2 regions of the Devosia yakushimensis genome follow, and region 1 is predicted to be linked to the other one. Evidence: riboswitches for the same ligand, from Rfam matches in the RefSeq annotation. Region 1 holds a riboswitch; the other holds the start of a gene.
The links. A riboswitch is a leader RNA that binds a small molecule or an ion and turns the genes downstream of it on or off. The one in region 1 is predicted to bind thiamine pyrophosphate.
Positions count from the first base shown of each region.

Region 2: another riboswitch for thiamine pyrophosphate. It lies ahead of thiB (thiamine ABC transporter substrate binding subunit); the one in region 1 lies ahead of QQL79_RS11875 (YkoF family thiamine/hydroxymethylpyrimidine-binding protein).

Region 1 covers NZ_BSNG01000001.1:2,441,514-2,445,722, forward strand. The annotation lists gene QQL79_RS11855 (outer membrane protein) at 1-500, shown strand, start outside; gene QQL79_RS11860 (Lrp/AsnC family transcriptional regulator) at 750-1,208, opposite strand; gene QQL79_RS11865 (AzlC family ABC transporter permease) at 1,341-2,081, shown strand; gene QQL79_RS11870 (AzlD family protein) at 2,078-2,377, shown strand; TPP riboswitch at 2,432-2,545, shown strand; gene QQL79_RS11875 (YkoF family thiamine/hydroxymethylpyrimidine-binding protein) at 2,537-3,145, shown strand; gene QQL79_RS11880 (ABC transporter permease) at 3,279-4,073, shown strand; gene QQL79_RS11885 (ABC transporter ATP-binding protein) at 4,070-4,209, shown strand, end outside.
Region 2 covers NZ_BSNG01000001.1:157,825-162,033, reverse strand. The annotation lists gene QQL79_RS00755 (hypothetical protein) at 1-250, opposite strand, end outside; gene QQL79_RS00750 (hypothetical protein) at 561-869, opposite strand; gene QQL79_RS00745 (thiamine diphosphokinase) at 967-1,650, opposite strand; TPP riboswitch at 1,692-1,788, shown strand; gene thiB (thiamine ABC transporter substrate binding subunit) at 1,863-2,867, shown strand; gene QQL79_RS00735 (ABC transporter permease family protein) at 3,004-4,209, shown strand, end outside.

The sequences.
Region 1 (4,209 bases):
ACAACTGGAGCGGCTTTTATGCCGGTGCGCATGGCGGCATGATGAGCGCCGACGACTTCGACAACACGTCGTTCTCGGGCGGCGTGCAGGCCGGCTACCTGCAGCAGTTCGGCCAGTTCGTGGTGGGCGCCGAAGTCTCGGGTACGCTCAGTGATGAACTGCGCTACGAACTCACCCCCGATGCCGGGCTGACGCAGAACTGGTCGCTGGCCGCCAAGGGCCGCGCCGGCGTGGCGCTGGGCGATACCCTGATCTACGGCACGGCCGGTGCTTCGCTGGCCGAACTGGAGCCGAGCGGCACCACCACGTCGGGCACCGACACCTATGGTGGCGTGGTCTTCGGCGCCGGTGTCGAACAGAACCTGGGCAATAATTTCAGCGTGCGCGCCGAATATCTGCAGACCCGCTATTTCGACGTGGACAGCACGGTTGCCGGCATCGCCCGCACCGACGATCTGACCAATCATGCCGTTACGCTCGGCGTGAACTACCGCTTCTAAGCCAAACGGCCGCGATGCACCGCGGCCGCTCATCGTGCACTGACCTCCATCGGCACGACATGGAAGAACCGGGGCTTCGGCTTCGGTTTTTTCGTTTTTGTGGTCATCCACAACGTCATTCCCGCGCAGGCGGGAATCCATTCTTTCTCTTCGTCACAGTTTGAAGAGTGGATTCCCGCCTGCGCGGGAATGACGCCGTGGGTGGGGGAAACTTGCTGCGTGCAAGAACCGGCAGGCCCTGCCCCTCACCTAAACCGGCAGTTCCGACGTCTGCTTGACCACCTGGCTGGGTACATCGGTCTTGACGTTTTGCAGGCCCCTGATGCGGCTCAGATGTTCGGACTGGAAGCGGCGATAGTCGTCAATGTCTTCGGCGACGATGCGCACCAGCACGTCGCAATCGCCCAGCATCAGATAGCATTCGAGCACCTGGGGGAGCTTTAGCACCTCCTCGACGAAATGCTCGATCGTTTCCTCGTCCTGTGCCTTGAGCCAGACGCGGGCGAAGAGCGTCAGGCGCTTGCCGATCTTGGCGGGGTTGAGCACGGCCACATATCGGTCAATGATGCCGGCCTGTTCCAGAAGCCGCACACGGCGCAGGCAGGGCGAGGGTGATAGACCTACTTCCTTGGCCAGTTCGATATTCTGCATACGGCCATCGCGCTGCAGGGCGCGCAGTATCTTGCGGTCGATGTCATCGAGTTGCATGGCATTGGATTCCACGAAATTGGATTTTTACGGTACCATGCGCCATGAATTGAGAAAACTGCGCTCTCTTCGCAACCCGATTGCGCCAAAACTGGAATAGAAGAACGCGATTGCGAAGTGATGGATAATGACATGACTGCCATGGAAGGCGAGGCGAGCGGCGAGCAATCGCCGTTGGGTTCGGAACTGGTGCGCGGGATGAAGAGCTGCGTTCCCGTGCTGCTGGGGATCATTCCCTATGCGCTGGTGCTGGGTGCGCAGGCATCGCAAAAGGGGCTCAGTGTTATCGAGCTGCCTCTGATGACGGGGCTCAACTTTGCCGGCGGATCGGAATTCGCCGCCATCCAGCTCTGGACCTCCCCGCCCCACATCGCGCTGATCGTCGCCATCACCTTCCTGGTCAATAGCCGGCATCTGCTGATGGGAGCGGCCATCGCGCCCTATCTGCGGCATCTGCCCAAGCGCAAGGCGCTGCCCGCGCTGTTCGCCATGACCGATGAAAGCTGGGCGCTGGGCATTGCGGATGCCAAGGCCCGTGCTAAGCGGGGCCTGCATCCGGCATTCAGCCTGCCCTATTATCTGGGTACGGCTCTGGTGTTCTATGTGGCCTGGGTGGCCTTCACCACGCTGGGCGCGGCCCTTGGACCGATCATGGGCGATGTCGAGGCCTATGGGTTCGACATGGCGTTTCCCGCCGTGTTCCTGGTGTTGATGCGGGGCATGTGGAAGGGCTTTGCCGCGGCACGGCCCTGGCTAGTGAGCCTGGTGGTCGCCGCCCTCACCTATCTGTTCGTGCCGGGGGCCTGGTATGTGGCAGCCGGCGCCCTGTCCGGGCTGATCGCGGCCTATGTGCTGACGGGAGACGAGGCATGATCGATCCGTTGACCGTCCTGACCATCGTGCTGATGGCGGCCGCGACCTATTGCACCAGAATCGGTGGCTATCTGGTGTTGCGCAATCGCACGCTGAGCCCACGCGCCACCGCCGTCATGGAGGCGGCGCCGGGCTGCGTGCTGATCTCGGTGATTGCGCCCAGCTTTGTCGCCAATAATCCGGCCGACCTGATCGCCATCGCCATTACGCTGGTGGCCGCGACGCGGCTCTCCATGCTGCCCACAGTGATCATCGGCGTCGCCGCGGCGGGGCTATTGCGGCACTTTATCGGGTAGAGGAAAAGTTCTGCACAAGACGCTTGCCATTGGCATCGCAAGCTGATTGATTGCGCCCATCCACAGGGGTGCTCCGTATAGCCGGGGCTGAGACGCGGGCGGCAAGCCTGCAAACCCTAGTAGCTGATCTGGGTAATACCAGCGGAGCGAGGCGGGCACATGTATTCTGGCGCACAGATTTCCATTTATCCTATGACCGACGATTTCGTCGGTGTCATTGTTGGCGCGTTGAGCGCGCTCGATCCCTATCGCGACCGGCTGCAGGTGGAGACTGACGATATCTCCACCCTTTTGGTCGGTGCACCCGAAGTGCTGTTTCCGGCCATGCGCGACCTGTTCGTCGCGGCGGCGAAAAGCGGCAAGCACTGCGTGCTGCATGCCACGATTTCGCGCGGTTGCCCGGGCGAACCCGATGACGCCGTCTGCTACACCACCGAATATGGCGGGCCTGTCCTGCCGCTGGAGCAGCGCAAGCAAATGGCGCTGCAGGCCGTGCAGTCGGCGCCGGTGACCGATATGGCTAGCGCGGCGCAATTCTCGCTCTATGTGATGGATACAAACGATCACATGGACGAAATTTACGGCTGTATCGACTTCCTCAGGCAGTCCGGCACCTTCGATCGCGCCAAGAATTTCTGCACCAAGCTGGGCGGCGACGCCGGAGCGGTATTCGCCACGGTGCAGGCGGCGCTCTGCCGGTTCGGCCCGCCCGAGGGGCACGTCACCATCGACCTGACTGTATCGGCGAATAGCCCGACGGTTCGCTAGCTCACGCGCAGTAGACCTCATGGTGAGCTTGTCGAACCACGAGGTCGTGCCCGAGATGGTGCCACGACCTCGTCCTTCGACAAGCTCAGGATGAGGTCTACTGGGGCGCCGAGAAACCTCCCGGAATCCCTCCATGTCCACACAGTCATCACGCGTCTTCGCGTCCACCCTCGGCAAAATCGGGCCGGCCTTGCTATCCGTCGGAGGGCTGATCCTCGCCTGGGAAGTTTATGCCCGGTTTTCCGGCATCTCGCCGACGACCTTGCCAGCGCCGTCACGGGTTGTCGTGCAGGCGGTGCAGAATTGGCCGGCACTGTTCGAGAATACACTGCCGACCATCAGCGCAACCCTATTGGGCTTTGCCTGTTCGCTGGCGGCGGCATTCTTCTTCTCGGTGTTGATCGACTTTTTCAAGCCGCTGCGGCGGGCGCTGTTTCCAGTGTTCATCATCAGCCAGACGCTGCCGCTCGTGGCCATCGCGCCGCTGATCGTGCTGTGGTTCGGGTTTGGCCTCACGCCCAAGATCATGCTGGTAGCGCTGGTCACCTTTTTTCCGATGCTGGTGGCGCTGGTGCAGGGCTACGCGGCGACAGACGAGGATATCGAGGCGCTGCTGGCCTCGATGGGGGCGTCGCCGCTCCGCATCTTCCTCTTGGCGCGGCTGCCCTCCTCCCTGCCCTATTTCTTCGCCGGGCTGCGCATCTCCATCACCTATGCGGTGGTGGGTGCGATCTTTGCCGAATATGCCGGAGCGGCCAAAGGCTTGGGCATCTATATCCTCAATGCCAAGAACAATTTCCGCCCCGATCTGGTGCTGGCGGCCGTGTTGGTCAGTGCGACGCTGACGCTGGTGTTGTTTGGCACGACCGTGTTGATCCAGCGGCTGGCCATGCCCTGGGAACGGCTGGCCGCGGAGCGCAAGCCATGAGGGGCGTCCGGCTGCAGTTAAGCCAGGTGCGCCGGAGCTTTGGCAAGCTCGATGTGCTGGCCGATATTTCGCTATCGGTGCGGGCGGGCGAGTTCGTCTCCATTCTGGGGCCTTCGGGAGCCGGGAAATCCACGAT
Region 2 (4,209 bases), 2.3 Mb from region 1:
GAATGATGGGTGCCAACCGATCCACGTAGCTGGGGTCTTCAGTGCCCAGCCACGCGGCAACATGGCCGGCATCCACAGGCTTGAAGCCGGTTTCGCTCATGAGTTGAGCGCTGGCGGGCGAGAGATAGGCAATTGGTCCATCACGCACAAAGTCATTGGCCGCCATCCAGTCCATGGTCGTAACGAAGGCCTCGGGCAAGGTGACGCCTTGGGGCAGCGAGGCGGCGACCTGCTGAGTGAAACTGCTCATGGCCCAGGCCTCCTGCCGGACTGAAAGGCCGAGTGAGAGCCCGGCCAAACCCGTCAATATATGCCGGCGATTTGTCATGCCATCTCCCTGAGGTCCGCCCCAGCATAGGCGGGCAAAGGCGAATTATCCACCGGGATACCCTCCCGGATCAGCCAAAGGTCTTGGCAAGTGGATACCCCCTCCTAGCCTCCCCCTGATAGGGGGAGGGACCGTTCAGTGGTTAGAACTCGATCCAGTTCCAAGAGTGGAGATATCCCTCCCCCTATCAGGGGGAGGTTAGGAGGGGGTATCCCGACCCCCCCAGCAGCGCCTAATACATCCGGCCCGGCACAAGCTCGTCCGGATTGCTGCCCTGCCAGAAGCCGGGGCGAACCGCGGTCGCCGGACCCCTGCCCGGCGGCAATGGCTGGGGATTGAGCCCCTGCCGGACCCAGGGATTGACAATGCCCGGCGGCAAAGGCTGCGGGTTGAGGCTGACATCCCCACCCTTGCCGCCAACGATGATAATGGCCAGTTCGGACAGGCCGGTGCCAATGGCAATGTCATTGGCCTGCGCGGCGCCGGCCGCAAGCCCGGTGGCAAGCACGAGGGCAACGGCTATGGATCTGCTGATCGACATTTTCGGAAAACTCCTCTCTGATCGCCGGTTATTCCGGCGGCTCCCGATGTGAGCCGCACCGGCTGAAACGGCCTTGAACGGGCCATTCAGAAAGGCGTCACGCAGGGGCGAGGAGCAGGTCGATGAGCGCCGGCAGATGCGACTTGTCGAGGATGAGCAGCCAGGGCGTGTCGTCGGCCGGAACAATCTCGACCCGCCCCCCGAGCCCCTCATTGGACGTACCGAGCCGTCCGCCCGGCGCCAGCGTCAATCCATCCAGCGGATAGAGCAGTCGCTCGGAGCGGGCAAAGCTCACTTCCGCCAGGGGATAGATCGACACCCGCTCGCCCTTGGCGGCTTCGAAGCTGAACGGGCCAATTACGGCCAGCGCCACGTCGACCTCATCCACCAGCAGCAGATGCCGCCGCAGCGCAAATTTCTGCATGGCATTCAGCGCTGACAATGTGTGATCGAGCCGCTTGCCGGTCATGCCCAGCGCCAATGTCAGCGGCGCTGCGGTCGAATAGAGGGCTTTCTCGAAGTCGGTGGTTTCCTGCTCGGCAAGGTGGACGACCCTGGTCCGTTGCTCCCAACCGGTCCGGTTGGAGAGGGAATCAAGATCGCCGATGATCGCGGCGGGCACCAGGCCCGCATCCCCGATTGCATCGCCCCCGCCATCGGCGCCCACCAGGGCGACGCCCCGCCGGTCCAACTCGACCAGCAGAGCCGGGTCCACCACCCCGCCGCCCACAATGGCCAATGGGCCTTCAAACACGATGGGCAGCCCATCCGCGCCGCTCACGGAAGTCTCTTGCACTGTCACAATTCTCGCACTAAGTCTCAGGCGTCTCGCTGGGGTGTTCCGGGTTTCCGGAGCTGAGAATTACCCATTGAACCTGAACCAGGTCATGCTGGCGGAGGAAGTTCGAGATGGCAAGGGCGTCTCGCCACGCTCCACCATTGACACCTATCCCTTCACACATGATCGCTTGAACCGATGAAGGGAATGACCCAATGGTCAAATCCACCTCTCTGGCGCTTGCGGTCCTTGCCGGACTCTTCGCCACGCCCGCCTTCGCCCAGGATGTGCCGGCGCTCAAAATCTATACCTATGATGGTTTTGCCGCCGATTGGGGCCCCGGCCCCCAGCTCAAGGCCGGCTTTGAAGCCATTTGCAACTGCACGGTCGATTTCATCGCCGCGGATTCCTCCATCGGCACGCTGCGCCGTGTGCAGCTCGAAGGCGCCACGACCGAGGCCGATCTGATCGTCGGGCTCGATACCGCCATTGCCGGGGAAGCGCGCGACACCGGGCTGTTTGCCGAGCACAATTTCTATTTCGACAACCTGACCCTGCCCACCGGCTGGACCGACAAGAGCTTCGTGCCCTTCGATTACGCCCATTTCGCCTTTGTCTATGACAGCGACAAGGTGGCCAATCCGCCAAAGTCGTTCGAAGAGCTGATCGCCCTGCCCGACGATTTCAAGATCGTCATCCAGGACCCGCGTTCGGCAACGCCCGGCCTGGGCCTCGTGCTCTGGATCAAGGCTGCCTATGGCGACCGCGCGCCCGAAATCTGGGCCGGGCTCAAGCCCCATATCCTGACCGTCACGCGCGAATGGAGCGAAAGCTACAATCTCTTCCTTGAGGGTGAGGCCGATATGGCGCTCTCCTACACCACCTCGCCAGCCTATCACATCGTCGAGGAAGACGACGATACGATCAAGGCAGCCCTGTTCGAGGAGGGCCATTTCGCCCAGACCGAAGTGGCTGGCGTGCTCAAATCCTCCAAGCACCAGGAACTCGCCTTCCAGTTCCTCGATTACCTGACATCGGCCGACGCCCAGAAGATCATCCCCACCACCAATTGGATGTTCCCGGTCATCGACCTTGGCTATGAACTGAACCCCGCCTTTGGCGCGCTGCCCCAGCCGGAAAAGACCCTGACCCTGCCCGACGCCGAGATCGAGGCGAATACACCTGCCTGGATCGACGAGATGCTGAAGGCGATTCAGTAGGGACCACCGGGATGGTCACAACCACAGAACGGCACCTCCCCCTTGATGGGGGAGGCGGGGAGGGTGCAGATCGTGGCTCGCAGGCATGCGTGCTCAGCGTCAGGGGTGGGGGCGATCTGTGCCCATGGAAGCATCCATGACCGCCCTGCCCCACCGCCCGCTGCGTATCGCCGCCGCTTCCGCCCTGGCTTTCGCGATTGCCGTGCTGATCGCCCTCGTCTTGTGGTCGATTTTCAGCGCGGCCACCGATCAGGCCAGCGGCCCGGGACGGGTGGATATCCCTCATCTGCTGCGGATGACCTCGATCCAGGCTGGCCTCACCACGATACTCTCGCTGGCCGTGGGCATGGCGCTCGCCTGGGCGCTCAACCGGCTGCGTTTTCCCGGGCGCGATCTGGTTGTCGGCCTTTTCGCCTCGGCCATCGTCACCCCCGGCATGGTGGTGGCCTTTGGCCTGCTCTCCATCTGGGGACGCAATGGCTGGATCAACCAGGCGAGCGAGGCCCTGTTCGGCACCGCCATCGGCAATCCCGCCTTCGGGCTTTCCGGCATTCTCTTTGCCCATGTCATTCTCGACGGCGCCTTTGCCGCCCGCATCATGCTGGCCCGGCTCGACGCCATCCCCCGGCCTCGCCTCAAGACCGGGCAATCCCTGGCCCTTTCCGCCTGGCAGCGCTTTACCATCATCGATTGGCCGGCCCTGCGCGGCACGCTGCCGGGCCTGGGCGCCATCATCTTCCTCCTCGCCTTTACCAGCTTCCCCATTGTGCTGCTGCTTGGCGGCGGGCCCGCCAACCAGACACTGGAAGTGGCCATCTATGCCGCCGTGCGGCAGGATTTCGACCTGCGCGCCGCCGTGCTGCTGGCGCTGACGCAGATCGGGGTCTGCTCCATTGTCATCCTGATCGCCTCGGCCCTGGCGCCCATTCCCACGAGCCTGGGGCCTTCCACAGCCCCGAGCTGGCGCGATGGCATTGGCGCGCGGATAGTGCAAACCATCATCCTCATCCTTTGCACCATAGCCTTCATCCTGCCCCTGGCTTCGGTCCTGTTCGATGGCGTAGTGGGCGGCTTCGGGCGCCTCTTGGCGCAGCCGGCTTTCTGGTGGGCGGCGCTTTCCAGCCTCGTCATCGGCACCAGTTCGGCGTTGCTGACGCTGCTGCTGGCCATCACCCTCGCCATGGGCCGCGGCGCCACCGGCAATGGCATGATCCGCACCATTCTGGGCATGCCGGCCTTCGCCTATCTGGCCGTGCCCGCCGTGGTGCTCTCGCTGGGCTTTTTCCTCCTGGTGCGCAATCTGGGCGTTGCGCCCGCGCTGGCTGCGCCCTATGTCGTCATC